Regions from separate parts of the Mixta mediterraneensis genome, predicted to be linked through region 2. Evidence: riboswitches for the same ligand, from Rfam matches in the RefSeq annotation. Region 2 holds a riboswitch; each other region holds the start of a gene.
What was found. Region 2 has a riboswitch for thiamine pyrophosphate ahead of thiM (hydroxyethylthiazole kinase). Riboswitches for the same ligand answer to the same signal wherever they lie in the genome.
Positions count from the first base shown of each region.

Region 1 (7,875 bases), on a different contig from region 2:
TGGGCTGTCGGCCACTGAGAGCAACAGTCTGCATCGTCGTATTCCGCACCGTTTTCATTTTTTAGATGGTATACCACCTAAAGGGGTAGTGAATGATGACGCTTGTAGTGGTGCGCTGAATGCCTGGTCCTGGCGTATACAAAGTTGCACAGAGAACGGTATTAAAGCTGCGGTGAATGAGCAGACTCTGCGAAGTGATGGCTGGGGCCCCTGGCATGAGCTTGGGCATCATTTCCAGATGCAGACTCAAAAATGGGACGGCATGACCGAGGTAACCGTCAATTTAACCTCTCTCTATGTACAACGTGAGCTGGGTAATCTTCCCCGCCCTGAGGTGGCAGGAACCTGGGATAAAGCGTTCAAATACTTTGAACAAGCGCAGCGAAACTATCATGAGCAGGAGTTACACCTTAAGGCTGCTATGCTCTGGCAGTTGGATCTCACTTTCGGCAAGGATTTTTATGCGCGCTTAGGAAAAGTGTATCGTGAAATGCCGAAAAATGAACAGCCAGCCAGCTCAGACGCCAAAATTCAGCGCTTTATTTTAGAAACCAGCCGGCTTTCAGGCTATGACCTCACACCGTTTTATGAAAAGTGGGGACTGCCGCCCGCCCAAACGACCAAAGATCACATTAAACAGTTGTCGTTGCCCTGGATGACCGATCCTATCTGGGAAAACCGTGACAGCAACATCAAATTTGATTATTCACAGGCGCAAAATGTATCAGCCCCTACGGTTACCCTAAGCCGCGCCACGATTGATGCTATCAGTACAGTTGGCACCAGTTACAGCTATAGCGTCAGCGCAACCACAAACCAACAGGATGTGACGTATAAATGGGAGAGGATAGCCGGTAACGATCGCATTACAGCCCGCACACCAGATGCTGCCAGAACGGATATTGTGATACCGGCTGGCTTAACGGACACCGAGGCTTCCTTCCGCTTAACGGCTACGAATAAAGCGGGTAAAACAGGGGAAGCGCTGATTAAGGTGACGGTCAGTGCGCCACAGGTGGTCGTCACTGGCGATCATCAAATGGAAAGCAGCAAGCCCGTGGTTTTAAAAGCGAAAGCCAATTTTGACTACAACCAGGGAAACATTCACTACCAGTGGTCCCTGAGCAAAGACGGCCACACCATCCCTGACGGAATTAGCCTGAACGGGCAAATCAAGGCCGGACTGAAAGCGGGTCATTATCTCGCCCATGTGACTGCCGAACTCTATTCAGGCCACCGTCGTGCAGAAATGAGTCACCACATTGACATTACGGGTGATGATACCGCTGACAACAATTCATGGAAGCAGGAGAAAACCTATCCAAATCCCTGTGTGAAGGTGACTTACAATGGCAAAACCTGGTTGAACGGGTGGTGGACCGTAGGGGATAAACCAGGTACGGGAGATGAATGGGCTGTGTGGCGCGAGCTGGGTGCCAAAAACATGCACGCCGCTTGTAAATAATAAAACGTTGCATACCCGTTCATCCTGTCTTCGCGAAAGGCGCGTCTGATATTCTTTACTGGACTGCGCCTTTCTGAATTTACTGGAAAGTGTGAAGTGATTAACAGAGATTGCCAAATCAACAGAATGACTCTCGCGAGATTCCATTTAATTATTTGATTATATAGGGTTTTATCTCTGGCGGTTTGCGCTTTCCGGAATTTTTATCCCACATAATATTGCGCCTCCCTTGATGCTTTGAAATCGACAAACATCCTGTCCGGCATGGGTATCGGTAAATCCTTCGGACGTTTAAATGCAAAAGACGCATGAAAGCGTACTTTTTGCTGTTTTTAATGGTTTGCAGTATGAAACGATCACCCGCTTGCAGTTCACGTCAGTCGCTGTGGCGATTCAGTTAGCCAGCAGAAACATACTTAACGTGATTTTGATATCGGCCTTCATCTCGCTCTCGGTGAAGGTCAGTTCTCTACATTGGGTGAAGCGCAAATCTGGCTGACTGAGCAGGCGCGGCAACAGGATTTGCTGCACTGCTCATTCCTCGCTTCACTTCAAGCGTATTTTCCGCTAGCTTATAGGAAATGATCATTTCCTAAGTGAGCGAACTGTTGTCCAGACAAATCCTTGCCAAATACCGTGGTCGGCCACGCGAATTCCAGCTCGACGAAGTACTGGATCGAGCAATGCTGGTGTTCCGTGAAAAAGGCTTCCATGCCACGTCGATGGGTGATCTCAGCGAGGCCATGCAGCTCACCACGGGCAGTATTTACAAAGCCTTCAGCGATAAACGCCAGTTATTTGCGCAGGTATTTGCACGCTATCTGTCGTTGCGTAATGGCGAGCTACGCACCCGGCTGGAATCCGGCAAGACAGGTTTCGCCAGGCTTGAGGCTCTTCTGCATTTTTACGTCGATTCGGTACGAGATCTTGAAGGGAAGCGCGGCTGCCTGGTGGCGGGCAGCGCAGTGGAACTGCAGACGCTTGAGGAGGATCTTGCCGAGGCGGTAAGTGAAGCGATGACGCGCAATTTGCAAACTCTCACTTTGCTCATTCAGCAAGGACAGCAAGATGGCTCGATCAACGCTGAACTCAATGCAGATGCAACGGCCTCGCTGATGTTGTGTATCGTGCTTGGCATGCGCGTAGCAGGGAAAATTGCGCCAACACGCCCTGATGAAACTATCGTGCCGCTGGCGTTAAAAATCCTCAGCTAAAAATTTTTCCCCTAATAGGAAACGATCATTACCTAAATAATATTCAGGAGAAAGCAGATGAAAGATGTCATTGAGCACCAGCGAAACTTTGCTCTGGTTAACCATCAGCGCCTGCATTACCTCAGCGCTGGTGAGGAGAATGCTGAAACCGTGGTATTGCTGGCGGGCTTTCCGCAGAGCAGCTTCGCCTGGCGATTTGTCATTCCGAGATTAGCGGAAAAATTTCACGTGATTGCAGTCGATTTGCCGGGGCAGGGTGATTCCGACTTACCGGTCAACGGCTATGACACTGAAACCGTGGCGCAGCTGATCGTCGCGTTACTTCAACAATTGAATATCACCCGTTTCAATCTGGTGGGTCACGATATTGGCGCATGGGTCGCGTTTCCGCTGGCCGCTCAGTTTCCCGACAAGGTAATAAAGCTGGCGCTGCTGGATGCAGGTATTCCCGGTATTACATTGCCAGATGCATTGCCGATCGCGCCGGATAAAGCCTGGAAAACCTGGCACTTTGCGTTTCATATCGTCAGCGATCTGCCGGAAATGTTAATCAGCGGACGGGAATCGATTTATCTTGACTGGTTTTTGAAACGTAAAGCGAAAAACCCGGATATTTTTGATGAAAAAGTCATGGCCGAGTATTTGCGTATTTTTTGCCGCCCTGGTGCACTACGCGCCGCTTTAGCGTTTTATCGTTCGCTGGCGCAATCCGCCGAACAAAACCGCGCTCGCCTGAAAGAGAGAAAACTTACTGTTCCGCTGTTAGCGGTGAGCGCCGATCAAGGATCAATCCCGGATATGGCCACGCCGTTACGCGCATTTGCCAGTCAGGTTGAAAGCTTAACCATTGCGAATAGCGGGCATTTTATTCCTGAAGAACAACCCTCACTATTAGCCGACGCGTTACAGATATTTTTTACGGCATAAAATGGCTGCGTTTTGTTCAGTAACAGAAACTGATCTCTGGCAGCGCATTATCGAATCGGCAGTTTATTTGCAGAAGCGCAGCAAAAAAGCCATTGAAAGAGGCTGCGCGTTACTGCAAAAGTGCATTCGACGGTAGGTTCATCGTCCCTGTGAGACAGGCTTCGCACAGGAAGTCGCAAACAATGCACGGGAGATATTTCCCTGCATGTACTTGACGAATCCGCGCCCTTAAAATACAAATAGAACCTGTCAGGGGAGTCTCGCCAAAGAGACTGAGAGGCTAATAGCGCAGCGCGCGGCTTAGCGACCCTTAGAACCTGACCCAGTTGATACTGGCGTAGGAAGACTCGGATTTCATTGTTTTGAAATCCTTGCTGCAAGGGCCGTAATGTCTTGCTCCTGCTTTTCCCTTTCTTGTATCACGGGTCTTCGCTGTTAAATGACGAGGCCAAAGTGATGATCTCTCTCAATCAAACTGCTTCGCTAGCAGAGCGCGTATTATGAGCCGTTGGTCGGTACTGGGCAGCGGTGTTTCAGGATTGTGTGTCGCAACGCTGTTAGCCGAACGTGGTGAAACGGTTGATGTAATCTGCAAAGATGAATGCTGCCCGGCGTCACACTGGGCGGGCGGTATGCTTGCCCCATGGTGTGAAGCGGAAAGTGCGCCGCAAGCCGTTATCGACTGGGGACAGCATTCTGCCGCGTGGTGGGCAAAACGTGTTAATGGCGTTGAGCATAACGGCACGCTGGTGATCGCACCGCCGCGCGACAGTCAGGAGCTAACACGCTTTGCTAAAATGACCTCGGAACATCAATGGGTTGCGCCTGGCGACATTGAACCTGCGCTGGAAAATCGTTTCGCACGCGGTTTGTACTTTGCCAGTGAAGCCCATCTTAATCCCCGGCATGCGATGCAGCAGCTGCGTGAAAAACTCCTTCAGTCCGGTGTTTCTTTTCACAGCGGCAAAGCCAGCGGGCAAATTATTGACTGCCGCGGGGTCCATGCCGTTCAGGCGCAGCCCGAACTTCGGGCGGTGCGCGGCGAAATGCTGATCCTGCAAAGTAATGAGGTACAGTTTTCACGCCCGGTACGGCTGCTCCACCCTCGTTTTCCATGCTATCTGGTGCCGCGTGCGGAAGGGCGCTTCATGCTGGGCGCCACTATGGTAGAAAGTCATGATGACAGCCCCATTAGCGCTCGTGCCATGATGGAGTTGCTCAGCGCAGCCTACACCATTCATCCAGCCTTGTCTGAAGCCCGTATAGTTGAAAGCGGCACCGGTTTGCGTCCTGCTTATCGCAATAATCTGCCAGAAGTTCGCTACGAAAATGGCCTGTTTTATGTAAATGGTATGTATCGTCATGGCTTTTTGCTGGCACCGATAATGGCCGAAAAACTGATGCAGCAACTGACCCAGGAGAGTAGGTAATGCGTATTCATCTCAATGGCCGCACGATTGATACTGAAGCCAGCACGCTGGCCGAACTGCTGCGTGAACAGCAAATTGATGCCAGTTGCGTTGCCAGCGCTATCAATGGCGAATTCATTCCGCGTTCGCAATATGAAATACAGAAAATCGCAGCGGGCAGCCAGTTAGAAGTGTTGTCGCCAATGCAGGGAGGATAAGTGATGTTTTATGATTTTCAGCCACAGTCGCGCTTTTTACTGGGCACCGCCGGGTATCCTTCGCCAGAAATTTTACAGCAGGCGATTAATGCTTCAGGAGCCGAAATCATTACCGTTAGCCTGCGTCGCGAAGGCAACGCGGGCGGGGCCTTTCGGGAGTTGCTTAAGCAGCTCAATAAGCGGATTTTACCGAATACCGCCGGTTGTCATACGGTCAAAGAAGCGGTTACCACGGCGCAGATGGCGCGTGAGCTGTTCAACACATCCTGGATCAAGCTGGAAGTGATTGGCCACGCTGATACGTTGCAGCCCGATCCCTTTGCGTTAGTGGAAGCCGCTCGCATTCTCTGTATGGAGGGTTTTAACGTTTTCCCCTATACCACTGAAGATCTGATTCTGGGTGAAAAGCTACTGGAAGCGGGCTGTGAACTGCTGATGCCGTGGGGAGCGCCAATTGGTTCTGGTCAGGGGCTGCGCAACATTGAAGGGCTGCGCTCAATGCGCGCGTGGTTTAAAGATATTCCACTGATTATTGATGCAGGTATTGGCGCGCCAAGCCAGGCCGCCCATGCGATGGAGTTGGGCTTTGATGGCATTTTACTGAATACCGCTGTCGCCAAAGCGGGCGATCCGGTGAGTATGGCTGGCGCCTTCGCTTCGGCAATTGATGCCGGGCTGATTGCGCAGCAGGCTGGCATGATGCAGCGGCGCGAAATGGCTGCGGCTTCTACGCCGATTTTTGGTCTGGCCCAGCTCAGCTAAGGATAAAAGATGGATCGTTATCAGCGGCAAACAATGTTGCCAGAGATCGGAGAAGCAGGCCAGCAGCGTTTAGCCAGCGCGCGCGTGCTGGTGGTTGGCGCAGGCGGACTGGGTTCCACACTGCTCCCGTTACTGGCTGGGGCGGGGGTTGGATTTATCCGTCTTTATGATGGCGATGTGGTCGAGTTGCATAATCTGCATCGACAAACGCTGTTTGGCATGGCGGACATCGGTGAGGCTAAAGTAATTTGCGCCCAACGCGCGTTAGCGCAGCGTAATCCCGAATGCAAAGTAGAGGCGGTTCCTGATGCGCTCAGCGCCAGCCGGTTAGCAGACGCGTTAGATGGCATCGACCTGGTTATTGATGCAGCCGATAATTTTGCCATCACTTATCAACTGTCTGATAGCTGTTTTCCGCGCCGTGTTCCCCTGGTGTGCGCATCAGTTTTGGGGCGACAAGGCTATGTTGGGAGTTTTTGTGCAGGCGCGCCAAGTTATCGCGCTCTGTTCCCACAATTGCCTGTCGCATCCGCGAATTGCAATACTGCTGGCGTAATGGGACCTGCGGTAGCCACGCTTGGTGCGTTACAGGCACAAATGGCCCTCAGCATATTGCTGCAGCTCGAACTTTCTCCGCTCGGCTGCATGATCAATTGTGATTTTGTTGGCTGGCATATGCGCCAGTTTCGCTTTGAACGTGCGGAAGAGCCGGAAAGTCCAGGATTCGCTTTTATCGATTCACATCAGCTGAATGATGACGACTGCATCGTCGAACTACGCAGTGTTGAAGAAGCGCCGGTCAGTATTGCCAGCCGTGTGGAGCGTGTGTTGCCCGAACAGCTCGTCAACTGGCAACCGCCGATCGATCGGCGCATCGTGCTGGTCTGTGCCAGTGGCCTTCGTGCTGCACAAGCAGCCCGCGCACTGGAACAGCGAGGCGTTGCTAAACTGGCACTGGTGGCGGATAACAGAAAGCGCTAATACTCCACCGGTAATATAACCAGCACAGGCCATTAGCGTCTTATCAATCCCTATGGCCTTTCTAAATCACTTCCACTAACTGGAAAGTCTCAAATATAAGCTCCATGTCAGGCTGAAAATAACCTTCCTGCTGGAAAAAACGTTGATGCTCGCGCTTCCAGTGATCAAGGCTGAGATCGCCTTCGCCCTCCAGCATGGCCATTTCTGGCGTAACGCGATCAAAACGCGTCAGGAACAGGCCAGTAGTACGAATCACACATACCGGCTGATTTTCACCGTTGAGGATAATGTTATAGCCGCCTGGCTGTGGTTTAAGCGCATCCGCGTTCCACGACTGTAAAGAGCCGCAACTGGCAACTTTTTTACCGGCAATCACCAGGGCAGCTAGCTGATTAGCTAATTCTGCTGAATCACCAAAAGGCCAGGCAAGCGCGTTGGGGTATTTGATTTTTAATTGTTCGAGCATCAATGGCGTCACCCTATCTTTAATGTCAGGACAAGAAGGAAAATGTCCGCCGTATCATTTACAGCGGGCAAGGGCTAATTATGCCAGGATGCGTCTGGCCCAGTCAGCGATATCATCACCACTGCTAATGTCCGGTTGCACTAAGCCGTTAATCATAAAGGTCGGTGACACATGGATACCGTTCTGACGCGCATATTTGCAATGCCACTTAATCTCAGTTTGCAATTCGGGCCGGGCAAAGGCTTCACAGGCATCAATGCCGCTATATGCTTTCAGACGCGCCACGATCTGATTTGGCGTGGCATCCATATTGGGGCCGCTGCAATGATCGGTAAATTCAAACTCTTCACGACGATCGGCAACCGCTTTCATCACCGCTTTCGCCGCGTCTTTACCCTGTAATGAAGCCGCCAAAATGTAGCGTACAATGACG
Region 1 is NZ_JASUAZ010000054.1:12,939-20,813, forward strand. Features, by position in the region: gene QRY16_RS19575 (M60 family metallopeptidase) at 1-1,465, shown strand, start outside; gene QRY16_RS19580 (hypothetical protein) at 1,859-1,996, opposite strand; gene QRY16_RS19585 (TetR/AcrR family transcriptional regulator) at 2,062-2,679, shown strand; gene QRY16_RS19590 (alpha/beta fold hydrolase) at 2,737-3,606, shown strand; TPP riboswitch at 3,848-3,967, shown strand; gene QRY16_RS19595 (FAD-dependent oxidoreductase) at 4,107-5,036, shown strand; gene thiS (sulfur carrier protein ThiS) at 5,036-5,233, shown strand; gene QRY16_RS19605 (thiazole synthase) at 5,237-5,995, shown strand; gene QRY16_RS19610 (HesA/MoeB/ThiF family protein) at 6,005-6,976, shown strand; gene QRY16_RS19615 (ASCH domain-containing protein) at 7,038-7,442, opposite strand; gene QRY16_RS19620 (DsbA family protein) at 7,521-7,875, opposite strand, start outside.
Region 1: it holds a riboswitch for thiamine pyrophosphate, as region 2 does, so the genes downstream of both, QRY16_RS19595 (FAD-dependent oxidoreductase) here and thiM (hydroxyethylthiazole kinase) in region 2, are expected to answer to the same signal.

Region 2 (7,875 bases):
TTTTTACGGTTGAAACAATAAAGCTCCCCGCAAAAGCGGGGAGCCATGAGCTATTAGCCCTGTAGCAGTGACAGTACCTGCTGTGGAACCTGGTTCGCTTTCGCCAACACGGAGTTACCCGCCTGCTGGATAATCTGTGCTTTAGACATGTTTGAAACTTCAGTAGCGTAGTCAGCATCCTGAATACGAGACTGTGCTTCAGACAGGTTGGTAGTAGTGTTGTTCAGGTTGGTGATAGAAGAGTCCAGACGGTTCTGTACTGCACCCAGGCTTGAACGGAACTTGTCTACCTGTGCAATCGCTGCGTCAAGAGCTGCCAGAGGGTCTGCAGTTTTGCCGTCAGCCACAGCTTCAACAGTATTATCTGTGCTTGACAGGTCTGCGTCTTTCAAATCTGCTGCTGCGTAGGTTTTACCAGAAGCAGCGTCAGTTACAACTTCGGTTTTACCATCGGTGCCGCCTAACTTAACTACAGCATCTGTTACAGGCTTGCCATCAGCATCGGTGTAGCTTGCTGTTTTAACTGAAACAGCACCGGTATCTTCATCAACATTCGCTGCATAAAGATTACCATCGGCATCTTTCAGAGCGTAGGTATTAGTATCTTTGCCATTAGCATCTTGTAATTTAACCAGGCTAACAGTACCCAACGAAGCCGTGGCGGTATCGTCTCCAAAATCAACATCAGTACCGCCGGTAGTTGTGGTAATGCTGGTTGCTGCGGTGAGGCCTGTAGGAGTTGTAGCCTCAGCTGTTGCACCACTATCCATAGTAACTTTGCCATCACTATCAACAGTAACAGCATAATAACCTGGTTTATCACCTCCAGTTACCTGAGCAAAATAGTTTCCACTGGTATCTTTAGAAATACCAGAAATAGCAGCACCCGTTCCAGCTGACGCACCTGTTGAAAGAGTAGTGGTTGAATAATCAATAGTTGCCGTAGTGCTTGTTGTATCACCAAACGCGGTGATTGCATCGCTGGTAGTAACAGCATCGTTATTTTTAACGCTGAAACCAGACAGATTCAGTGTAGAAGAATCAATTTTCTGCAAATCAATGTCGATGGTCTGACCGTCGTTAGCACCCACCTGGATTTTCATGGTGCCGTCTTTTGCCAGCACGTTCACGCCGTTAAACTGAGTCTGACCTGAAACGCGGTCGATCTCGTCCAGACGTGATTTAATTTCGTCCTGGATTGAAGACAGGTCAGAATCAGAGTTAGTGCCGTTCTGTGCCTGCACGGTCAGTTCACGTACACGCTGTAAGTTGTTGTTGATTTCTGACAGTGCGCCTTCAGTCGTTTGTGCAACTGAGATACCGTCATTAGCGTTACGTGCCGCCTGAGTCAGACCGTTAATGTTAGAGGTGAAGCGGTTGGCAATTGCCTGGCCCGCAGCGTCATCTTTCGCGCTGTTGATACGCAGGCCAGAAGACAGACGCTCAATAGAGGTAGACAGAGCAGACTGGTTCTTATTAATGTTGTTCTGAGTGATCAGCGAGAGGCTGTTGGTATTGATTACTTGAGCCATGGTAAAAGTTCCTGTTTATCAAGTCATTTGGTTAAGGTGTGGGCTTCAACCCGTCGGCTTCAGCGCCGTCATACCTACTATCGTCACCCTCCAAAAAAACTTTAACTTCCTTTTTTATTTCTTTTTTTCCTGCTCAGCGCTTTCTGAGATGTTGCCCAGTGTTATGGCTGATACATCAGTCGCTTGAAGAGCTCGCTATGTACCATTATTTTTTCAGCCGCTGGATAATGCCTAAAGGGAAGTCGGGGGTATCTGTGTCCGGCGCTCAAGAAGGCATATGCAGTCAGGCTGGCTTGTGTTGCAAGCGACACTTCCCGTATGCTGGTGAAATGTAATGAGAGTGACTTAACGACTCGGGGTGCCGCTTTCCGCAAGGGAAGGGCTGAGAAATACCCGTATTACCTGAACTGGATAATGCCAGCGTAGGGAAGTCTGATGCCTGACCGCATTTGCCTTCTTGTTCGCCGGTTGGGAGTTATGATGACACATCAACCTGAACGCCTTTCTGACGCGCTCGTCGCGCCCATTCTGCATCAATTCCGTCAACACGCGCCGCTGGTGCACTGCATGACCAATGACGTTGTACAAACCTTCAGCGCCAACGTGCTGCTGGCGCTGAATGCCTCCCCCGCCATGGTCATTGATGTTGACGAAGCCGCTCAGTTCAGCGGTTTTGCCGATGCGTTACTGATAAATGTCGGCACCTTAACGCGAGATCGCCAGCTTGCCATGCAGGCCGCAGTAACCGCTGCGAATAAAGCGGGTACGCCCTGGACGCTCGATCCGGTCGCGGTTGGCGCGCTTAAATTACGCAGCGAATTCTGCCAGCAATTGCTTCGCCAGAAACCTGCCGCGATTCGCGGTAACGCCTCAGAAATTTTAGCGCTGGCGCAGCAGGCGGCTGGCGGGCGAGGCGTCGATAGTCTGCATCAGGCCGATGCCGCCCTGGAGGCCGCTCAACAACTTGCTCGCGACTATCAAACCATTGTCATCGTTACGGGTGAAGTCGATTACGTTACTCATGGCGCGCGTACTTTAAGCGTCGCTGGCGGCAACCCGCTCATGACGCGTGTGGTTGGCACCGGTTGTGCTTTATCTGCGGTGGTGGCGGCGTTTTCCAGTTTGCCGGGGGATGCGTTGCTTAACGCTGCCAGCGCCTGCCGTATCATGGCGTTAGCGGGTGAGAAAGCTGCCGCACAGTCGCAAGGTCCGGGCAGTTTTGTCGCCGCTTTCCTTGATGCGTTATGGCTGCTGGAGGTGGCAGTATGAAGCGGATTAATGCCTTAACTATCGCCGGAACCGACCCCAGCGGCGGCGCGGGAATCCAGGCCGATCTGAAAACTTTCTCTGCGTTAGGCGCCTATGGCACCAGCGTTATCACCGCGCTGGTGGCACAAAACACCTGTGGCGTGCAGTCGGTTTACCGTGTCGAACCTGATTTCGTGGCGGCCCAGCTCGATTCAGTGCTGGATGATGTGCGTATCGACAGCGCAAAAATCGGCATGTTAGCGGAAACCGCGATCGTTGAGCGGGTAGCTAATCGCCTGAAACGAGCCAGTTTGCCGTTTGTGGTACTCGACACGGTGATGGTGGCAAAAAGCGGCGATGCCCTGCTTTCGCCTGACGCCATTGCCAGCGTACGTGAGTTGTTACTGCCACAGGTTTCACTGATTACCCCTAATTTGCCCGAAGCGGCGGCGCTGTTAAAGTGTGAAATGGCGCGTAATGAAGACGAGATGCTGACCCAGGGGGGAGCCTTGTTGGCCCTGGGATGCCAGGCGGTGCTAATGAAAGGCGGCCATCTGAGTGACGAAGAGAGCCCCGATTGGTTGATCACGCGTTCGGCGCAGCAGCGCTTTACCGCACCTCGCGTTAATACGCGGCACACCCACGGCACGGGTTGTACCCTGTCGGCGGCGCTGGCGGCGTTGCGGCCACGTCATCAGAACTGGAACGATACCCTGAGCGAAGCTAAAGCCTGGCTACAACAGGCTCTGTTACAGGCCGACTCGCTGGAAGTCGGGAAAGGCATTGGACCGGTGCATCATTTTCATCAATGGTGGTAGGGCAAAGCGCGAAGGGCCTCTTTTTTCTGCGGATCCGTCTGAAAAATGGAGTCAGCAATTTGCATCGACGGGGCATTCCGGTCCAGGCTGTTGGGGTCGAATCGGCGGGTGCCGGTTCATCTTCGACATTTAACAGGAGCTTACATGACGGACATCGTACAGTTATTGGGTCAGGAAGCTGATTCCCTTCTCCAACATCGCTGCATGACCATTCCAGCGGAAAGCCTGTATTTACCAGGCGGGGATTTTGTCGATCGCGTCATGATCGATAACAACCGTTCTCCTGCGGTGCTGCGCAATATGCAAACGTTGTATAATACCGGCCGCCTGGCGGGAACCGGCTATCTGTCTATTCTGCCGGTGGATCAAGGCGTTGAGCACTCGGCCGGCGCATCGTTTGCTGCAAATCCTCACTACTTTGATCCAAAGAATATTGTTGAGCTGGCCATTGAAGCTGGTTGTAACTGCGTGGCATCAACCTACGGCGTGCTGGCTTCAGTGTCACGGCGCTATGCGCATCGCATTCCGTTTATGGTGAAACTGAACCACAACGAGACGCTGAGCTATCCGGCGCAATATGACCAGACGCTCTATGCCAGCGTGGAGCAGGCGTTCAATATGGGCGCGGTAGCGGTTGGCGCGACGATTTACTTCGGTTCTGAGCAATCACGTCGTCAGCTTGAAGAAATTTCCGCCGCGTTTGAGCGGGCACATGAACTAGGGATGGTCACGGTTCTGTGGGCTTATCTGCGCAATAACGATTTCAAAAAGGATGGGGTGGATTATCACGCCAGCGCTGACCTGACCGGGCAGGCTAACCATCTGGCGGCAACCATTGGTGCGGATATTGTTAAGCAAAAAATGGCGGAAAATAATGGTGGTTATAACGCCGTGAAATTTGGTCATACGGACGAGCGGGTCTACAGCAAGCTGACCACAGAGAATCCAATCGATCTGGTTCGCTATCAGCTTGCCAACTGCTATATGGGGCGCGCTGGCCTGATCAACTCTGGCGGTGCTTCAGCCGGGGAAACGGATATTGCCGAATCCGTGCGCACGGCGGTGATTAATAAACGTGCCGGTGGCATGGGGCTGATACTGGGTCGTAAGGCATTTAAAAAATCACTGAAAGATGGCGTCGCATTGATCAATGCCGTACAGGATGTGTATTTGTCTAAAGATGTGACGATTGCGTAATTCAAACTGGCTTTCCCGCCGACGGGTGAATTCCCGCTGCGTTCGATAAGGCTAAAAAGGCCAGCACCCGCTGGCCCTGGTTGTGGAAGGGGCAGTGAGCTGGCTCAGGATCCTTCTTCAAACCACTCGCTGTTGCGTTCCGCTATTGGTGTAATAGAAAAAATCATCTCCTGCAAATGACGACGCATCGCTGCTTCTGCTGCATCGGCATCATGCTGTTTCAGCGCAGTGAAAATCTCTTCATGCTGCTGGATCAAACGCTCTGGTGGAGAGACTTCGCTTAGCGTTAAAAAACGTACCCGATCCATTGCCGCCTTGATATTTTCTACCGTTTCCCACGCCAGCGCGCAGTTGATGCTTTCAGCGATCAGGCGATGAAATTCATCATCCAGGCTAAGAAACGTCTGGCTGTCGTGTCGTTCAGAGGCCATATTTTGCAGCTGTAAATTGTACTCCAGCGCCATCAGTGCTGGCGCTTCAATTTCCTGCGCGGCGCGACGCACGACGGAGATTTCTACTGCTTCCCGAATAAAGCGGCCATCGGCAACGCCTTTGGCAGAAATTTTACGAACGAAGGTGCCGCGCTGTGGCAACACCTGTACCAGTCCAGCCTCTGCCAGCTTAATAAACGCTTCACGCACCGGCTGACGTGACACATTAAAGCGAGCAGAAACGTCTTTTTCAGACAACAGCGAACCCGGTTGAATCACACAGGTAACGATGTCTTTGCGCAGATACCGATATATCTGCTGATTCACTGGTTCGCTGGTAGTAATGGTATAGGCGATCGACATGCAGCAATATCCGTATTACGGCTGGCAAAAGCCAGCCCGATAAGAAAGAATCAGTCTAATCAGCGCGCTACATCTGCGCCAGCGCTTTTGCTAGTGCGCAATGCTGTCTGATTCATAAGGTGGTGAACGGTAGCGCGGGCACCTTGCTGCAAAAGTTGCTGATAAAAATCCGTTAATCGTGCAACAACCTCGACATTTTGCGGGAGATCTTCGCCGAAAACCGTTTTTATTCCCAGCAGCGCGCGCACGCGTGCTTCTCCTTCCTCGCTGTTTGCTACGCACTTTGTCAGCTCGTTTTTCAGAGGATCACGGATCTCGAACGGCTGGCCTTGCTCATCAACGCCACCGACATAACGCATCCAGGCGGCGATGCCAAGCAATAACAGATCGCAACGACTCCCGTTGCGCAGATGCCAGCGCAGGCTGTCGAGCAGACGCTGTGGCAGTTTTTGGGTGCCATCGGTCGCAATCTGGTAAGTACGATGCTTAATGGCGCGATTTTCATAGCGGGCAATAAGCTTACTGGCGTATTCCTGCAAATTAATGCCCTGAGTGCGCAGCGTCGGTGCTTGCTCGTTTACCATTAAGGCGCGAGCGGCGGCGCGAAAATGGCCGTCTGCCATACAGTCGCTGATGTGTTCATAACCGGCCAGAAAGCCTAAATAGGCCAGAAATGAATGGCTGCCGTTCAGCATGCGCAGCTTCATCTCTTCGAATGGCAGGACATCGTTTACCAGTTCGGCACCTGCGTTTTCCCAGGCGGGGCGTCCACTGACAAAGTTATCTTCAATCACCCATTGAAAAAACGGTTCCGCTTCAACGGCCACGGGATCGGCGGAACCCAGGCGGGCGCTGAGCTGTTCAAAGGCGCTGTCAGTCATGGCGGGCACGATACGATCGACCATGGTCGAGGGAAAGGTAATGTGCTGCTGAATATAGTCGGCTAATGCCTCATCCTGATGCTGCGCCAGCTGTACGATCACGTTGCGCGTGACGTGGCCGTTTTCCGGCATATTGTCACAGGACATCACGCTAAACGGCGCTAAACCGGCAGCGCGACGACGACGAATGGCTGCCAGAATCAGCCCCGGCAGTGAACGAGGGGCGTCAGGATGGGCGATGTCATGCACAATATCGGGATGGTCAGGATTGAGATCGCCACTGGCGGGTAAATGGCAATAGCCTTTTTCCGTCACGGTCATCGACACAATCGCCACATCTGGCTGGCTCATTGCCTCAATGACTGCATCGATGCCGTCGCCTTTGCCATGCAGCGCGGCGGTAATGACACCGATAACGCGGGTATTCAGCGAATCGTCAGCCATTTCAGTGACTGTATAGAGTAAATCCTGTGCCCGCAGCGCCTGAATCAGTGCGCCGCTGTTGAGATTCACTTCGCAATAGCCCCAGTCACTGCCCTGTTCGGCGAGCTTATCGCTACACAGCGCCTGATGCGCGCGGTGAAAAGCGCCAAAGCCGATGTGCACCATGCGGGTTTTAAGTTGGCTACGGTCGTAGCGTGGCTGCTGAATATCAGCGGGAAGGCGATCAATCTGTAACATAGTCCGTCCTTATGGCAAACGGGACGCCGAGCGCCCCGTAATCAATAATGCGTTAACCGCGTGAAGCTCAGACCGAAACCGGTTTATCACTGGTTTTCGGACTGCGGATCACAAAAAGCACCAGGAATGCGCCGACGGCAGCGACACAACCTGCCAGCACAAAGGCGCTGTCAAATTTGCCCGTGTGCTGCACGATAAAGCCTGTGACGACTGGACCGATGATGCCGGATAAGCTGCCTACCAGATGAATAAACCCGCTGATGCTGCCAACTCGGCTTTTATGCACCACATCCTGAATAATCGCCCAGTAGATCGCGCCGGTGATGTAGAGAAAGAAAATGGATACCGACATCATCATCACGGCAGGTACGACATCTTTTATCGTACCTGCCAGCGCGACACAAATGGCGGCAGCAAACAGTGAGACCACTAACACAATTTTACGTGACAACAGCAGCTTGCCGGTGAAATTAAAAATTTTATCGGAGATCCAGCCACCGAGCGCCAGGCCAACAAAACCGACAATCCACGGGATCATCGTGGTGATGCTCATCGCTTTGATGTCAAGGCCATGCGCCTGCACCAGATACGCCGGGAACCAGCTCAGAAAGAAAAACAGAATGTAGTTGTAACAGAAGAAAGCATACGCCGTGACCAGGATGACTGGCTGGCGCAAATAGTAGCCGAAGGTGTGTGACGTTTGCGATAAGTCGGCTTCATCATT
Region 2 is NZ_JASUAZ010000011.1:71,278-79,152, forward strand. Features, by position in the region: gene QRY16_RS09560 (flagellin N-terminal helical domain-containing protein) at 54-1,532, opposite strand; TPP riboswitch at 1,877-1,978, shown strand; gene thiM (hydroxyethylthiazole kinase) at 2,010-2,801, shown strand; gene thiD (bifunctional hydroxymethylpyrimidine kinase/phosphomethylpyrimidine kinase) at 2,798-3,598, shown strand; gene fbaB (class I fructose-bisphosphate aldolase) at 3,743-4,795, shown strand; gene QRY16_RS09580 (GntR family transcriptional regulator) at 4,900-5,589, opposite strand; gene QRY16_RS09585 (mannitol dehydrogenase family protein) at 5,649-7,151, opposite strand; gene QRY16_RS09590 (MFS transporter) at 7,219-7,875, opposite strand, start outside.

Region 3 (7,875 bases), on a different contig from region 2:
TTTACCCAGCGCAATAGCCTGAGCGATAGCCGGTTCCACCACCTCGTTAGGTTGATCTTTAATCCGTAGCTGAATGGTGCGCACGCCAGCCTGCAGCAGCCGCTCAATCCACTCTACGTTATCAACTACCGGATAAAGCCCTAAGCGCGGCGCGGTTGCGGGAAATGCATTCATATTTTCTCCTCCTGAATAGCGTCCGCAGAGTGGTAAAGTTCTCCTCCACGGCTGCGAAAAGTATCGGACATTTTTGCCATGCCAATTTCAATCGGCTGTGCGGCGGCTTCCTGACGTGCGGCGTAGTCGCGCACTTCCTGTGTAATTTTCATCGAACAGAATTTGGGGCCGCACATAGAGCAAAAATGTGCCACTTTGCCGGATTCTTGCGGCAGCGTTTCATCGTGATAAGCCCGTGCCGTATGGGGGTCCAGTGCCAGATTAAACTGATCTTCCCAGCGAAATTCAAAACGCGCTTTAGACATGGCGTTATCACGGATCTGCGCGCCGGGATGACCTTTCGCGAGATCGGCGGCATGGGCGGCAATCTTATAAGTGATTAAACCTTGCTTCACGTCTTCTTTATTTGGCAGACCAAGGTGCTCTTTTGGCGTGACGTAACACAGCATCGCACAGCCAAACCAGCCAATCATTGCTGCACCAATACCTGAAGTGAAATGATCGTATCCCGGTGCGATGTCAGTCGTGAGTGGACCGAGGGTGTAAAACGGCGCTTCATGGCAGTGCGCCAGCTGCTCCGTCATGTTGCGACGAATCATCTGCATGGGTACATGCCCCGGACCTTCAATCATCACCTGAACATCATATTCCCAGGCGATCTTCGTCAGCTCACCTAACGTATGCAGTTCGGCAAATTGCGCTTCGTCGTTGGCATCCTGAATCGAGCCGGGCCGCAAGCCATCTCCCAGCGACAGCGAAACGTCATAGGCGGCACAGATTTCACAGATGTCACGGAAATGCTGATAAAGAAAACTCTCTTTGTGATGCGATAAACACCATTTAGCCATAATCGAGCCGCCACGCGAAACAATACCGGTCAGGCGTTTGGCAGTCATCGGCACGTAACGCAACAACACGCCGGCATGGATGGTGAAATAGTCAACGCCTTGCTCGGCTTGCTCCAGCAACGTGTCGCGGAAAATTTCCCAGTTAAGGTCCTCTGCCACGCCATTTACTTTTTCCAGCGCCTGATAAATGGGCACGGTACCAATCGGAACCGGGCTGTTACGCAGGATCCATTCACGGGTTTCATGGATATAACGCCCGGTGGAAAGATCCATTACCGTGTCGGCTCCCCAACGAGTCGACCAGACCAGCTTTTCCACTTCTTCTTCGATCGAAGACGTAACCGCTGAATTACCAATATTGGCGTTCACCTTCACCAGGAAGTTGCGGCCAATGATCATTGGTTCCGATTCAGGATGATTGATATTGGCGGGAATAATGGCGCGACCGTCGGCGACTTCCTGTCGGACAAACTCGGGGGTAATATTTTCTGGCAGGTGCGCATCAAAGCTGTGTCCTGCGTGCTGTTGCAGCAACACATCGCCACGAATACGCTCGCGACCCATATTTTCGCGCAGCGCAATATATTCCATCTCAGGTGTGATGATGCCCTGACGTGCATAATGCAGCTGCGTCACACAGCGGCCCGCTCTGGCACGACGTGGTTTGGGCAAATGCTCGAAACGCAGATGATCGAGACCGTCATCGGCCAGGCGCTGTTGGGTGTAGGTTGAGCTTGTTTGCCCGAGGTTTTCACTGTCATTGCGTTCGGTAATCCAGCCCGCACGCAGCTTTTCAAGGCCGCGGTGTACATCAATTTGCGCCTCGGGATCGCCGTAGGCACCCGCAGTGTCATACACGGGCACCGCTTCGTTGTCTTCATAACGAGGATTATCTTTGCTTCCGCCCGCCAGGGTTGGGCTGAGCTGTATTTCGCGCATTGGCACGCGAATGTCATTACGGCTGCCAGTGATCCAAATGCGTTTAGAGTTAGGGAATGCGCTGCCGCCCTGTAGTGAATCTATAAATTTCTGCGCCTGGGCACGTTGTTCGCGACGGTTGGTTTTCGACATAGACATAGCAATTTTCCAGTTAAAGGGGAACGTTGCTTGTCCGGAGTTCGGAAGGAGTAAGCGATACGGTGGACAACGTGTTGCCAGCGTACGGATAAAATTTACTCTTGTTCCCTACGCAGGTTCTAACCTGGTCAGGTTCCGCGGATCCCGAATGAACGGTCTCAGCCCTAAGGCACTCCGACAAGAAATTAAAAACGGGTTTATCAGACTTTCGTCGTCAAAACCCATCCAGCATAGAAGGGCTGATAGATAATCACAAGATATTTACATGCGCTTAACGCTAAGCGGGGCGAGTGAGGTGATTATCGTTAGCTACCGGTGGGCGCGCCAGCTGGTGATCCCATGTGAGTTGAATCAATTTATCTTCCAGCGTGAAGCGTGCTTCCAGGACTTCCCCCACTTCAGACAGGGCTTGCTGGAAAGTCATGCAGTTATCATCGTCAATCGATTGCTGTAAGTGACCATCATAGATCTGCATCAGACGTTCAGTATTTGCCTCAAGCGGCGGATAGAACTGTGCTGCAGCAATCATTGGGTTGTCGCCATTCATTTCGCTCACCACGCGCTCGTAAATACTGAAATGCCCGGCAGAAAGGTAGTCGACTAAGCCGTGACAAAAATTATCCAGCGCCTGTTCATCCAGCGTCGTTAACGCCTCTTTGTTAGGTTTCATTCCTATTAAATGGTAATAAGCGACCAGGAGCTGACGACGGGCTTCAAGCCACGAATCGATGAGTTCGCTGCTGCCACCTACGCGCTCGGTCAGTACGTCTAACTGGTTAAGCATATCTAACTCCATGTGAGTTATAGTTGTTTGTCTACACACTTAACATCAGGACTTCAGCGTGTTGTTTAACGCTAAGGATGACGAAAAAAATGCAATGCGAGATCTCAAGCGTAGACGCTGGATGGTGGGTTGTCAGCCATGAGCAAAAACTTTGGCTACCGCAGGGCGATTTGCCGCATGGAACTGCAAAGAAGTTTGGCTTAGTCGGCAGTAAAGGTCAGGTCATTGGCGAGTGGCAAGGTGAAAAAGTCTGGCTCATCTGCGAATCGCGTGCCGAGAGTATGCTGTCGGTACGGCAATTAATTGATGAAGAGGTTGGGTTATTTCAACTTGCCGGACGGGGTGTTCAGCTGGCTGAATTTTATCGTTCCCATCGATGGTGCGGCTATTGCGGCCACGAAATGCACCGTAGCAAACTTGAGTTCGCCTGTTTGTGCAGCCATTGTCGTGAACGTTATTACCCACAAATTGCACCCTGTATCATTGTTGCCATACGGCGTGGTGAGGAAATTTTGTTGGCGAATCACGCGCGGCATCGCAATAACGTTTATACCGTGCTGGCGGGATTCGTCGAAGTGGGCGAAACCCTGGAACAAGCTGTCGCGCGTGAAGTGATGGAAGAGAGTAACGTGCGGGTAAAAAATGTACGCTATGTGACTTCTCAACCCTGGCCTTTTCCGCAGTCGCTCATGGTGGCTTTTATGGCGGAATATGACAGTGGCGAACTGCAACATGATGGCAAGGAGCTGCTGGATGCCGCCTGGTTCCGCTATGACGCGCTGCCAGTATTACCGCCGCCTGGCACTGTGGCGCGCCGTCTGATAGAAGACACCGTAGCCATCTGCCGCGCCGGTGCATAAGGAAAGTGCTACACTACGCGCCTGAAATTGAGAGAGCCTTAAAATGAATGAACTGAAGAATGATCGTTACCTGCGCGCCCTGTTACGTCAGCCGGTTGATGTCACACCGGTCTGGATGATGCGACAAGCCGGGCGTTACTTACCGGAGTACAAAGCGACCCGCGCCGAAGCGGGTGATTTTATGTCGCTATGTAAAAACGCCGAGCTGGCTTGTGAGGTGACGCTGCAACCGCTACGCCGCTATGCGCTGGACGCAGCGATCCTTTTCAGCGATATTCTGACCATCCCCGATGCAATGGGTCTCGGCCTGTACTTTGAAGCCGGTGAGGGCCCGCGCTTCTCAAACCCTGTTACCTGCCGTGCCGATGTTGAACGCCTGCCGGTTCCTGACCCAGAACAAGAACTGGGTTATGTAATGAACGCGGTGCGTACTATTCGCAAGAATCTGCAAGGCGCAGTCCCGCTGATTGGCTTTTCAGGCAGCCCCTGGACACTGGCAACGTATATGGTTGAAGGCGGCAGCAGCAAAGCTTTCACTAAAATTAAAAAGATGATGTATGCCGATCCCACAACTCTGCATGCGCTGCTGGATAAACTGGCGGATAGCGTCATTTTGTATCTGAATGCGCAGATCCGCGCCGGGGCACAATCGGTGATGGTGTTCGATACATGGGGCGGTGTACTTACCGGTCGCGATTATCGCGAATTTTCACTTTATTACATGCATAAAATCGTCGACAGCGTGCTGCACGAAAACGAAGGTCGCCGCGTACCGATTACCCTGTTCACTAAAGGTGGGGGACAATGGCTGGAAGCGATGGCGGAAACTGGCTGTGATGCACTGGGTCTTGACTGGACGACGGATATAGGTGATGCCCGCCGCCGCGTAGGCGACAAAGTCTCTTTGCAGGGAAATATGGATCCTTCTATGCTGTATGCACCGCCTGCACGCATTGAACAGGAAGTTGCCGGAATTCTGGAAGGTTTTGGCAAAGGTGAGGGACACGTGTTTAACCTTGGTCACGGCATTCATCAGGACGTCCCACCTGAACACGCGGGTGCGTTTGTTGAAGCGGTGCATCGCTTGTCTCGACCCTGGCATCAGGAGTAAAAATGGATATCGCCGCACTACGTGCTGAGCAACTTCAACGTGCCGCTGATGTGGTGCGGGAGGATGATTTTGACGTGCTGCCGCCGCGTTTTATTGGCGGTGCGGACGTCGGCTTTGAGCAGGATGGCACGGTTACGCGTGCCGCTATGGTCCTCCTGGAGTATCCCTCCTTAAAGCTGGTCGAACACCGTATCGCACGCATTGAAACCACCATGCCGTATATCCCAGGCTTTCTCTCCTTTCGTGAATATCCAGCCCTGCTGGCGGCCTGGCAGTTGCTTGAACAAAAGCCTGATCTGCTGTTTGTGGATGGCCACGGCATTTCACACCCCCGTCGCCTTGGTGTGGCATCCCATTTTGGTTTGCTGGTGGATGTACCCACTATCGGTGTAGCAAAACGTCGTTTGTGTGGCCGTTATGAGGATGTTGATGCACAGCCAGGCAGCCGTCAGCCTCTGATCGATAAAGGTGAGCAGATTGGCTGGGTATGGCGTAGCAAGCTGCGTTGCAATCCGCTGTTTATTGCCACAGGGCATCGCGTGAGTCTCGACAGCGCGCTGCATTGGGTAGAAAACTGTATGCGCGGCTATCGTTTGCCTGAGCCTACGCGGTGGGCAGATGCCGTTGCCTCAAACCGAACGGCTTTCCAGCGCTGGCAAAACGCGCTTTAACACTGTTTATGCGGCATTTTTGCGATACACTGCCGCCAGCTAAATGAATAAGAGCCACCTTCATGTTACAAAACCCCGTTCACCTGCGTCTGGCGAAGCTGGAAAGCTGGCAGCATTTGACTTTTATGGCCTGTCTTTGCGAACGCATGTTTCCCAATTATTGGGCTTTTTGCGCGCAGACGCAGTTTGCCGATCCGGCGCTTTATCGTCGTATTCTCGATTTAATTTGGGAAAACCTCACGGTCAAAGACGCGAAAATCAATTTCGACAGCCAACTTGAAAAGCTGGAAGCCGCTATTCCTGACGGTGATGCTTTTGAAGTCTATGGCGTTTATCCCGCTATCGATGCCTGCGTGGCGTTAAGTGAAGTGCTGCATGCGCAGTTAAGCGGTGAAACGCTGGAGCATGCGATTAACGTCAGCGAGAGTTCGATCACCACTGTAGCGATGCTGGAAATGACGCAGACAGGTCGTGAAATGACTGACGAAGAGCTACGTGAAAACCCCGCCGTCATTGATGAATGGGACCTGCAATGGGAGATTTTTCGCCTGCTCGCAGGCTGCGAAGAGCGTGACCTTGAATTGATCAAAGGACTTCGAGCGGACCTGCGTGAAGCGGGAATCAGTAACATCGGTATAAAATTCCAGCAATAAGGCGAGAAAACGTGACTTCAGGCCCGAATTACCGCGCCTGGAGGCTTCACATCGGCCCCCTGTCTGGTCTACATTTGGGGGGCTGAAAATTGTGGCTATCGGTGCGTGCAGGCTGAAGAGTGCCAGAATATGGCTTTTCCCTCGCACTCGTTGCTTAGCAAGCGATAAATACACTTTAAGGATAACTTATGAACAAGACTCAACTGATTGATGTGATCGCGGAAAAAGCTGACCTGTCTAAAACACAGGCTAAGGCAGCGCTGGAATCTACTCTGGCTGCGATCACTGAGTCTCTGAAAGATGGTGATGCTGTACAACTGGTTGGTTTTGGTACTTTTAAAGTGAACCACCGCGCTGAGCGTACCGGTCGCAACCCGCAGACTGGCAAAGAGATCAAAATCGCTGCAGCAAACGTACCGGCATTCGTGTCTGGTAAAGCGCTGAAAGACGCCGTTAAGTAAGTCGTCGCACTGCGGTCAAGCCTTAAAACAGGGGGCGTTTTCGCCCCTTTTGTTTAAGAGGCCAACTACCATGTCTCCGCTGTACCAGCGTTTAACCGCTCTGATCCTCCCTCTCTTCTTTACTGGATGCAGTTCAACTGCCGATATTCCGGCTTTTTCTGCCAGTGGTTATCTTGCCGATCGCGGTGCCGTGCGCATCTGGCGCAAGAATAGTGACCATCAGTCGATTCACCTGCACACCATTTTCACGCCTTTTAATAGCGATATGGTTGAAACCACCGATTATATCTGGCTGGAAGATGCCTTGATCAGCGTACAGCGAAAAGTGAGGGGTAAACAGACGGATGATGTTACGCTGCGTTTTGATCAGAAAGGTCATTTGAATTTTATGCAGCGTCAGCTTGCAGGACGGCGTGAGGCTGTTAGCCCGGATGCCGTTGAGCTGTATAAGTTCGACGCACAACGTATGCGTAAAGTCAGTGATGTGCTGTTAAGTGGTCAGGTGTTGCTCAAACAAGGACACTGGCAAGGTAGTCATACCGTTCAGACCTGTGAAGGACAGCAGGTTACGCCAGCCTTTGATGCAAACGCATTACAGACACTGGCGCAGCAGCAGCGCGGGGCAAAAATACCGTTAATGGTTTCATGGCTGGAAGCACCGGAAGGTGTTCAGCTTTTGCTGGTAAGTCAGCGTAATGACTGCGCAGAGCAGCCAAAAGAAGCAGATTTATAAGACAATAAAAAGGGACACGAATGCCCCTTTTTTGCTTATTTGCGGTTAATGGCGCGGTAGCCAATATCGCGCCGGCAGAAACTGCCTTGCCATGATATGGGCTGTGCCAGTTCATAAGCGCGCTTCTGAGCTGCGGCAACATCGTCTCCTAATGCCGTCACACACAGTACGCGACCACCGTTAGTCAGTACCAAATCATCTGCAAGACGCGTTCCCGCATGGAAAACTTTGCCATCGGCGGTTTCTTCAAGCGGCAATCCATGGATCTGATTACCCGTGCTGTAGTTGCCGGGATAGCCACCGGCTGCCAGCACGACACCCAGCGCGGGACGCGGATCCCACTGCGAATCTTTCTTGTCCAGTTTGCTTTCACAGGCAGCCAGGCAAAGATCCACCAGATCCGACTGAAGGCGCAGCATGATCGGTTGCGTTTCCGGATCGCCAAAGCGACAGTTGAATTCGATCACTTTCGGCTGACCTGACGGATCGATCATTAACCCTGC
Region 3 is NZ_JASUAZ010000044.1:2,813-10,687, reverse strand. Features, by position in the region: gene thiE (thiamine phosphate synthase) at 1-174, opposite strand, end outside; gene thiC (phosphomethylpyrimidine synthase ThiC) at 171-2,099, opposite strand; TPP riboswitch at 2,188-2,286, opposite strand; gene rsd (sigma D regulator) at 2,377-2,883, opposite strand; gene nudC (NAD(+) diphosphatase) at 2,973-3,743, shown strand; gene hemE (uroporphyrinogen decarboxylase) at 3,787-4,854, shown strand; gene nfi (deoxyribonuclease V) at 4,857-5,525, shown strand; gene QRY16_RS18185 (YjaG family protein) at 5,588-6,178, shown strand; gene hupA (nucleoid-associated protein HU-alpha) at 6,367-6,639, shown strand; gene QRY16_RS18175 (DUF1481 domain-containing protein) at 6,710-7,372, shown strand; gene purD (phosphoribosylamine--glycine ligase) at 7,408-7,875, opposite strand, start outside.
Region 3: it holds a riboswitch for thiamine pyrophosphate, as region 2 does, so the genes downstream of both, thiC (phosphomethylpyrimidine synthase ThiC) here and thiM (hydroxyethylthiazole kinase) in region 2, are expected to answer to the same signal.

Region 4 (7,875 bases), on a different contig from region 2:
CCTGACGCTGACCGCAGCCTTCCAGCCCAATGCAATACAGCTCGCCGTGCTGAGTGGTTTCAATATCCAGCGATACCCATTTCAATGGCGGACGGTAATCAGGATGAGGTTTCAGACGCGTGTTCATCACGCTTGCGCCTTGCGTGTCGCCGCTGAACCACACTGGCGCCGTGATAAAGCGCTCCATTAAAAAGCGCTCGGGTGGACGGATGTCCGCTTCGTAGACCGGAATGCCGTGCTCACGCAGTTTCTTTTCAATCCATTGCAGCTGTCGGTTCTGTTGACAATAAAGCCCCAATACCGGGCGGCGGCGAAAATCTTTTAGCTGCAAAGGCTGAAGGCGTACTTCTCGTTCATTTTGCAGCAGCGCTTCAACCTGCGTTTGAAATTCGCAGGGAATGAACGCCACCGATTCTTGTACCGGCAGCACCACGCGCTGCGGACCCTCGTCGGTGGCCAGCCAGAAGACGATTTCGGTGCCTTGTGCGCTGTCGCGCCAGTGGCGAGTGAGCAGGAAACCTGCGCGGGGCGTATTCACACTATCTCCAGACGAGCCGGCTTCAGAAACAAACGTGAGCGAAGTATAACATGGATATTTATACAGCACTCGCCGCTGTGGTTTATCAATATCAGCGTACAATTCTTGCCTTGACGCTGTACCCCAGGCTCAGGACAATCCAGTCTTGTGCTTTTTTTAAGGAAGGTTATGGAAGCCTGGGTTCAACACCTGTTTACGCAGTCGCTGGAGTGGGCGTTGTTTGCCGTTGCACTGGTGACATTTCTTGAATCGCTGGCGCTGGTGGGATTATTGCTGCCGGGGACGGTTTTGATGGCCAGTCTCGGCGCGCTGGTGGGTAGCGGACAAATAGGGTTATACCCAGCCTGGGCGGCGGGTTTCGTCGGTTGTTTAATTGGCGACTGGGTTTCCTATGGCATTGGCTGGAAATTTCAGGGGCCGCTGCATCGCTGGAAATACTTACAAAAATATAAAGGATTACTGGATAAAACCGAGCACGCGCTGCATCAGCACAGCATGTTTACCATTCTTGTGGGACGTTTTGTCGGGCCAACGCGTCCGCTGATCCCACTAGCGGCGGGTATGCTGGAATTGCCGGTGCGTAAGTTCCTGCTGCCGAATCTAATCGGCTGTATTTTGTGGCCGCCGCTCTATCTGCTGCCGGGCATTCTGGCGGGAGTGGCAATTGATGTGCCAAAAGCCGCGCAGGAGGGAAGCTTTCGCTGGCTGCTGTTGCTGGTTGCAATTCTGGTTTGGCTGGGCATTTGGCTATGCTGGCGCTGGTGGCGCAGCGGGAAAAGTCAGGACTGGGTAACCGCGTATCTGCCGCTGCAACGTCTGCGCTGGCTGACGCCGCTCGGGCTTATCGTGGCCGCTGGCGCATTGGTAGCGATTCAGTTCCATCCGATGATGCCAGTATTCCGTCATCTGCTGTGGCAGGTATTCTTTAATTAACGGCGCGGGATGCCGAGCACATCGGCTTCCCGCGTGTCGCCCGACAGTAGCTGTTCGGTTGCGCCATCCCAGTAAACCCGACCATCCACAATCACGACGCTACGTGGCGCAATTTGCTGCGCATCCTCCAGGCTATGCGACACCATCAGTAAAGTGATGTTGCGCGCCATGCACACTGAACGCACCAGCTGTAGCATTTCTCCCCGTAACGCCGGATCCAGGGCTGAAAAGGGTTCATCCAGCAGCAGCACTGGCCGATCGCGTAACAGACAGCGAGCCAGCGCGACACGCTGACGTTGTCCGCCTGATAGCTGGCCCGGTAAACGCGTCAGCAGATCACGCAATCCCACCTGCTCAGCAATCTCTGCAAGCTGCTGCTGTTGGGTGGGGTTCAGCCTGAGACCGGGATGTAATCCCAGCGCCATATTCTGCTGTACGTTGAGGTGCGGGAAGAGGTTATTCTCCTGAAACAGCATCGAAACCGGGCGCTTCGCCGGTACGCTTTGGGTATGATCGTGTCCGTCAATGTGCAGGCTTCCCTGGCTGACGGGCAGAAAACCCGCAATCAGGCTCAGCAGCGTGCTTTTGCCCGCGCCGCTAGGGCCAAGGATTGCCAGCCGCTCGCCACGTTGCGCGCTCAGGCTGAAGCGCATCGGTAAATGCTGATAAAGATAGGTAAGGTTATTCAGAGTCAGCATGGCGGCCCGGTAATTTTTCCATCAGGGTAAACAGTAACAAACAGAGCACAAGTAACAACAGGGCGGTAACCGCACCGTCTGCGCCGCGATAGGAACCGATCTGTTGATAAAGATAGAACGGTAAGGTGCGGAAATCCGCATTGCCAAATAACGCCACCACGCCAAAATCACCCATCGACAACACGCAGGCAAAGGCCAGCGCCTGCGCTAACGGGCGTTTCAGCGCGCGCAGCTCAATGAGCCGCAGCCGGTTCCAGCCGCTGATGCCGAGCGATCCACACAGATTTGCATAACGCTCAGCCATGTCGCGCATAGGATTTTCCAGCACCTTTAAAGCGTAAGGGATAGCGATCAGTGCATTGGCGAAGATGACCAAACCGTCAGCAGAAGTGGGCAAACCGATGGTGGCATTAAATAGCAGAAAGAAGCCTGTTGCCAGCACGATACCGGGCATCGCCAGGATCAGCATACCGCTGGTATCCATGATTTGCGCCGCGACGTTGCGCTGGCGCAAACGCAGTTCCCGGCTGCTCCACAGCAGCATCATGGTGAGCAGCACGCATAGCAGACCCGCGCCGGATGCAATCCGCAACGAAGTCAACGTGGCTTGCCACAGCGCGGGTTGGACCAGCGCGCCGCGTAACCCACCGTGCAGGCCATCCACAATCACCGCCAGCAGCGGGGGGAGCAGCAGCAGCAACGCCAGGGCAATCAACAACACATCACTGAGGCGAGCAAAATACGAATCCTGTGGATCGCGCCAGCCGCGCAACTGGCTGCTCCCTGCCGGGATCGCCTTACTGAAACGCTGGCTAAGCAGCACCAGCGTCAGGCAACAGATTAGCTGAATGAGCGCCAGCAGCGCCGCCCGGCCGGGATCGTAGTCGTAGCTCAGCGCCTGAAAAATGGCAAGTTCGATAGTGGTTGCCTGTGGCCCGCCGCCCAGCGATAACACGGTGGCGAAACTGGCAAAGCACAGCATAAATATCAGCGCGCCGGTGGGCAGCACCTGTCGGCGTAGCCATGGCCATTCCAGCAGGCGAAAATGGTGCCAGCCGCGCAGGTTGAGTTGCGCGGCCAGTTGGCGCTGTTCAGCCGGAATACTTTCCAGCGCCTGTAACATCAAACGCGTCGCCAGCGGTAAATTAAAAAAAACGTGTGCCAGCAAAATGCCTTGCAGCCCATACGGCGAAAAGCCATAACGGATGCCAAAAAACTGGCAGATCTGCGCCAGCCAGCCGACGCGACCATAAACCGTGAGCAGGCCAAATACGGCCACCAACACGGGCAGCACCAGCGTCATTGCGCACAGGCGCAACAGCAGCTGACGGCCGGGAAAGCGCCGACGATAAAGCGCACGCGCCAGCGCAATCGCAGGCAGCAGCGACAGCAATGCAGATAGCAGCGCCTGGCCGAAAGAAAAGGCGATAACGTGGTGCAGATATTCATCCTGCAATACGCTGTGCCAGGGCGTGTCTGGCGCGGCCATCCATAGCGTAGAAAAGGCCAGCAGCGCCACACTGCCTAACAGCAGCGTGGCGAGCAGGCCGGGAATCAGCCAGAGCGGCATTAACGGCTGACGGCGCGTTGCCATGCATTAATCCATTCTGAGCGGTGGGCGGCAACCTGTTGTGAAGAATAGTGCAGCGCAGTATTGGGTATGCTCAGCGACGAGAAACCTGCCGGCAGATCGGTTTTTATAACCGGATACATCCAGTTGCCGGTTGGCATCGTGTGCTGGAAGGCGGGCGACAACATGAACTGCATAAACTGCTGCGCCAGTTTTGGCTGTTTGCTGCTGGCCAGTTGCGCGGCGACTTCAACCTGCAGGTAATGCCCTTCAGCAAACGGCGCGGCCGCATAGGTATCTTTTTTCTCTTCAATAAGGTGGTAAGCGGGAGATGTGGTGTAGCTGAGCACCAAATCACCCTCACCCTTCAGGAACAAACCGTAGGCCTCACTCCAGCCTTTGGTAACGGTAACGGTTTTCTGCGCCAGCTTCTGCCATGCCTGGGGTGCCTGATCGCCATACACTTTTTGCATCCACAGCAGCAGGCCTAAACCCGGCGTACTGGTGCGTGGATCTTCATAAATAACGCGCCATTTTTCTGGACTATCAACCAGTTCTTTCAGGCTTTTGGGCGGGTTCTTCAGTTTGTTTTTATCATAGACGAAGGCAAAGTAGCCGTAATCGAAGGGGATAAAGGTTTTATCCTGCCAGCCGCCAGGCAGTTGCAGCTTGCTGGTGTCTACGTCGCTGGCAGCAAATAAGCCGGTCTGCTGCGCGGCCTGTAGCAGATTATTATCCAGGCCCAGAACAACATCGGCTTTGCTGTTTTTACCTTCCATGCGCAGGCGATTAAGCAGCGATACGCCATCTTCCAGCGCCACGTATTTCAGTTCGCAATGACATTGTGCTTCAAAGGCTTTTTTCACCGCCGGGCCGGGTCCCCAGTCAGCGGAGAACGAATCGTAGGTGTAAACGGTTAAAGTCGGTTTAGCGGCAAAAGCAGAGGCCGACAACAGCAGCAACAGGGACAGGACTTTGTTTAACACTTTGCGCTCCTTCAGGAGAATGGTCGTTGAGTCGCAAAGGATCTGAGCTGGCTGGCCTCTCAAATCCCTACGTCGGTACTAACCGAATCAGGTTCGACGGGTATATCTCAGCATCTTACGGCAATCGCAAGCGGCACCCCGTTGAGAACGCGTTATTCTAGTCATTTCGCGGCCAGGGTGAAAGGATCACAGCGTCGGCGGCGTAAACCAGCTCATCGCTAATATCCGGCAGCACCCAAATTGAAACGTCATTAATTAAGGCGCGAAAACCGAAATAATCATCAAAGGCGGTGATTTTTAGCTGGCTTTGCTGGTTGCGCACTACGCTGTAAGGCCTGCTGCCAAGGGGGTGACGGGCAAAATCGCGCCGCTCCGGCCATTCACGCGGCAGGATTATCGCGCTCACGCTGCCAGGTAACCACGGCAGCCAGTCGTCGGGCTGACTTAAGGTAATGTCCAGCGTCCAGGGGGCGGGAGAAGTGATGTGTTGCAGATGCGAAAACAGGGGCTGATAACGCAGCCGTTCCAGGCTGCTTATCACATCGGCCATTTCTAATTCTCGCCCGTGATGAAAGCGGATTGCGGGACGTAAGAAAAAACGCCAGTGCAGTGATGAGATTCGCTGCCAGTGATGCACAATATTGGCTTCAGCTTCCCCTTTTTCCTCATTTATACGCGTTAATCCACTGAAAATTTGTCGTGCTATATGCGTTTCGGAGCGACGCAGTGGCGATCCGGGCAGCAAATTGAGCCGCGGGCGATAGTAAAATACGCCTGCCCTGGCGAAAGCTGCGGCCCAGACAGGCGCTAATCATCTGGCGCACCTGGTCTTTATCGCCAACCAGCTGAACAAGTTGATCGATGCGATCCTGTTCCAGCAAATCTTCGGCCCGCTGTTGCTGCAACGCCAGACAGGTATAGCAAAACGCTAGCTGTGAACGTTTGCCACGCCCGGCTTCCGCTTGCCAAATCAGCCAACCGGCGACTTGCATAGCGTTGAGCAAGTTACGCATATGGCGACGTGAACAGTGCAGCAATTCCGCCAGCTCATTCAGCGTGGTGATTTGCGTCTGGCCCTGGCAGCTTTGCCACAGGCGAATAAATTGCTGCTTAAGGCGCGATGAGGGCATAAAAGAGGAACTCCCGGTAAAAAGCGCTCTGTTTTTCCTGCCTCATATTAGAAACAAACTTGATCTCATTGGAAGAGCGGGGGGCATTTAGCAATAAATAGCGCTCTGCCATGATCGCGCAGCCATGCGGGATCGTATTCTGAGTAGGGTGTAATTACACCGCCAGCAGGTTTTTCACCGCTGGCTTTTTTTAGGATGCACGCTATTGTCTACCCTTCTTTTTTCCTCATTTTAAAGGGATTGCGGTATGAAATCGCGCGTCAATCCAGTTTATCTCGCGTTTATGGTGACGTCGTTCATGATTGGCGTGGCGGGTGCATTACAGGCGCCGACGCTCAGTCTGTTTTTGACCCGTGAAGTGCAGGCGCGTCCTTTCTGGGTTGGGCTATTTTTTACCCTCAACGCGATTGCAGGGATTGTGGTCAGCATGATGGTGGCGAAACGTTCGGACAGTGTGGGCGATCGCCGTCATATTATTTTGTTCTGCTGTCTGATGGCGCTGTGTAATGCCATTTTGTTTGCCTTTACACGTCATTATCTGACATTGATCACGCTTGGCGTGCTGCTGTCAGCACTGGCCAGCGTGTCAATACCGCAAATTTTTGCGCTGGCACGTGAATATGCCGATCAGTCAGCACGCGAAGCAGTGATGTTCAGTTCAGTGATGCGTGCGCAGCTGTCGCTGGCGTGGGTGATTGGGCCGCCGTTGTCATTCACGTTAGCGCTTAATTACGGTTTCATCACGCTGTTTATGGTGGCGGCGACGCTGTTCTTTATCTGTATCCTGCTGATTTGGTTTACGCTGCCATCGGTACCACGCGCGGATTCGCTGATGCACAGTGGTGGCATACCCATCAGCGGCTGGCGTAATCGTGATGTACGCATGTTGTTCATCGCTTCGATGATAATGTGGACCTGTAATACCATGTATATCATTGATATGCCGCTGTATATCAGCAGCACGCTGGGATTGCCAGAAAAGCTGGCTGGTTTGTTAATGGGTATGGCGGCAAGTCTGGAAATTCCGGTGATGCTGCTGGCGGGCTATTGTGCGAAGCGCATCGGGAAACGTAACCTGATATTGATCGCTCTGGCAGCCGGTATTGTGTTCTATCTTGGTCTGGTGCTGTTCAGTTCGCGTAATGCATTATTGCTCCTGCAACTATTTAACGCCGTATTTATCGGCATTATCGCCGGTATTGGTATGTTGTGGTTTCAGGATTTAATGCCGGGAAGGCCTGGGGCGGCCACCACGATGTTTACGAATTCGATTTCAACGGGAATGATCCTGGCGGGGGTGATTCAGGGAACGTTAAGCGAACACCTGGGCCACATCGCGGTGTACTGGCTGGCGTTAGGCCTGGCGATAGCGGCTTTTGCCCTGACAGCGCGGGTTCGTAATGGCTAAAAAAAAGGCGACCCGAAAGTCGCCCATAGCAATTAACGCAGGAAAGCCGGTTGGCTGAGCTCGTAATCGGAGATTGACGCTTCGTGTTGCAGCGTCAGGCCAATGCTGTCGAGGCCATTAATCATGCAGTGACGACGGAAACTATCCAGTTCAAACGGATAGGTTTTATCGCCAGCGATAACCGTTTGCGCTTCAAGATCGACGGTGAAACGGATGCCTGGCTGAGCAGCAACCCGTTCGAACATCTCATTGACGTCTTTATCGCTCAGTTTCACAGGCAACAGTTGATTGTTGAAGCTGTTGCCATAAAAGATGTCGGCGAAGCTCGGGGCGATAACGACATGAAAGCCAAAATCGGTCAGCGCCCAGGGAGCATGCTCGCGCGATGATCCACAACCAAAATTCTCGCGCGCCAGCAAAATGCTGGCGCCTTTGAATTCCGGTTTGTTCAGCACAAAACTGGGGGTTGGGGTGGTGCCGGCGTCGTCTTCAAAGCGCCAGTCGTGGAACAGGTGCTGACCGAACCCGGTGCGCGTGACTTTTTGTAAAAACTGCTTAGGAATGATGGCATCGGTATCGACGTTTGCCGCATCCAGCGGCGCCACAATCCCG
Region 4 is NZ_JASUAZ010000015.1:47,681-55,555, forward strand. Features, by position in the region: gene polB (DNA polymerase II) at 1-538, opposite strand, end outside; gene QRY16_RS11270 (DedA family protein) at 707-1,471, shown strand; gene thiQ (thiamine ABC transporter ATP-binding protein ThiQ) at 1,468-2,169, opposite strand; gene thiP (thiamine/thiamine pyrophosphate ABC transporter permease ThiP) at 2,153-3,763, opposite strand; gene thiB (thiamine ABC transporter substrate binding subunit) at 3,739-4,725, opposite strand; TPP riboswitch at 4,772-4,876, opposite strand; partial or broken gene sgrR (HTH-type transcriptional regulator SgrR) at 4,934-5,855, opposite strand; gene QRY16_RS11295 (MFS transporter) at 6,103-7,263, shown strand; gene leuD (3-isopropylmalate dehydratase small subunit) at 7,296-7,875, opposite strand, start outside.
Region 4: it holds a riboswitch for thiamine pyrophosphate, as region 2 does, so the genes downstream of both, thiB (thiamine ABC transporter substrate binding subunit) here and thiM (hydroxyethylthiazole kinase) in region 2, are expected to answer to the same signal.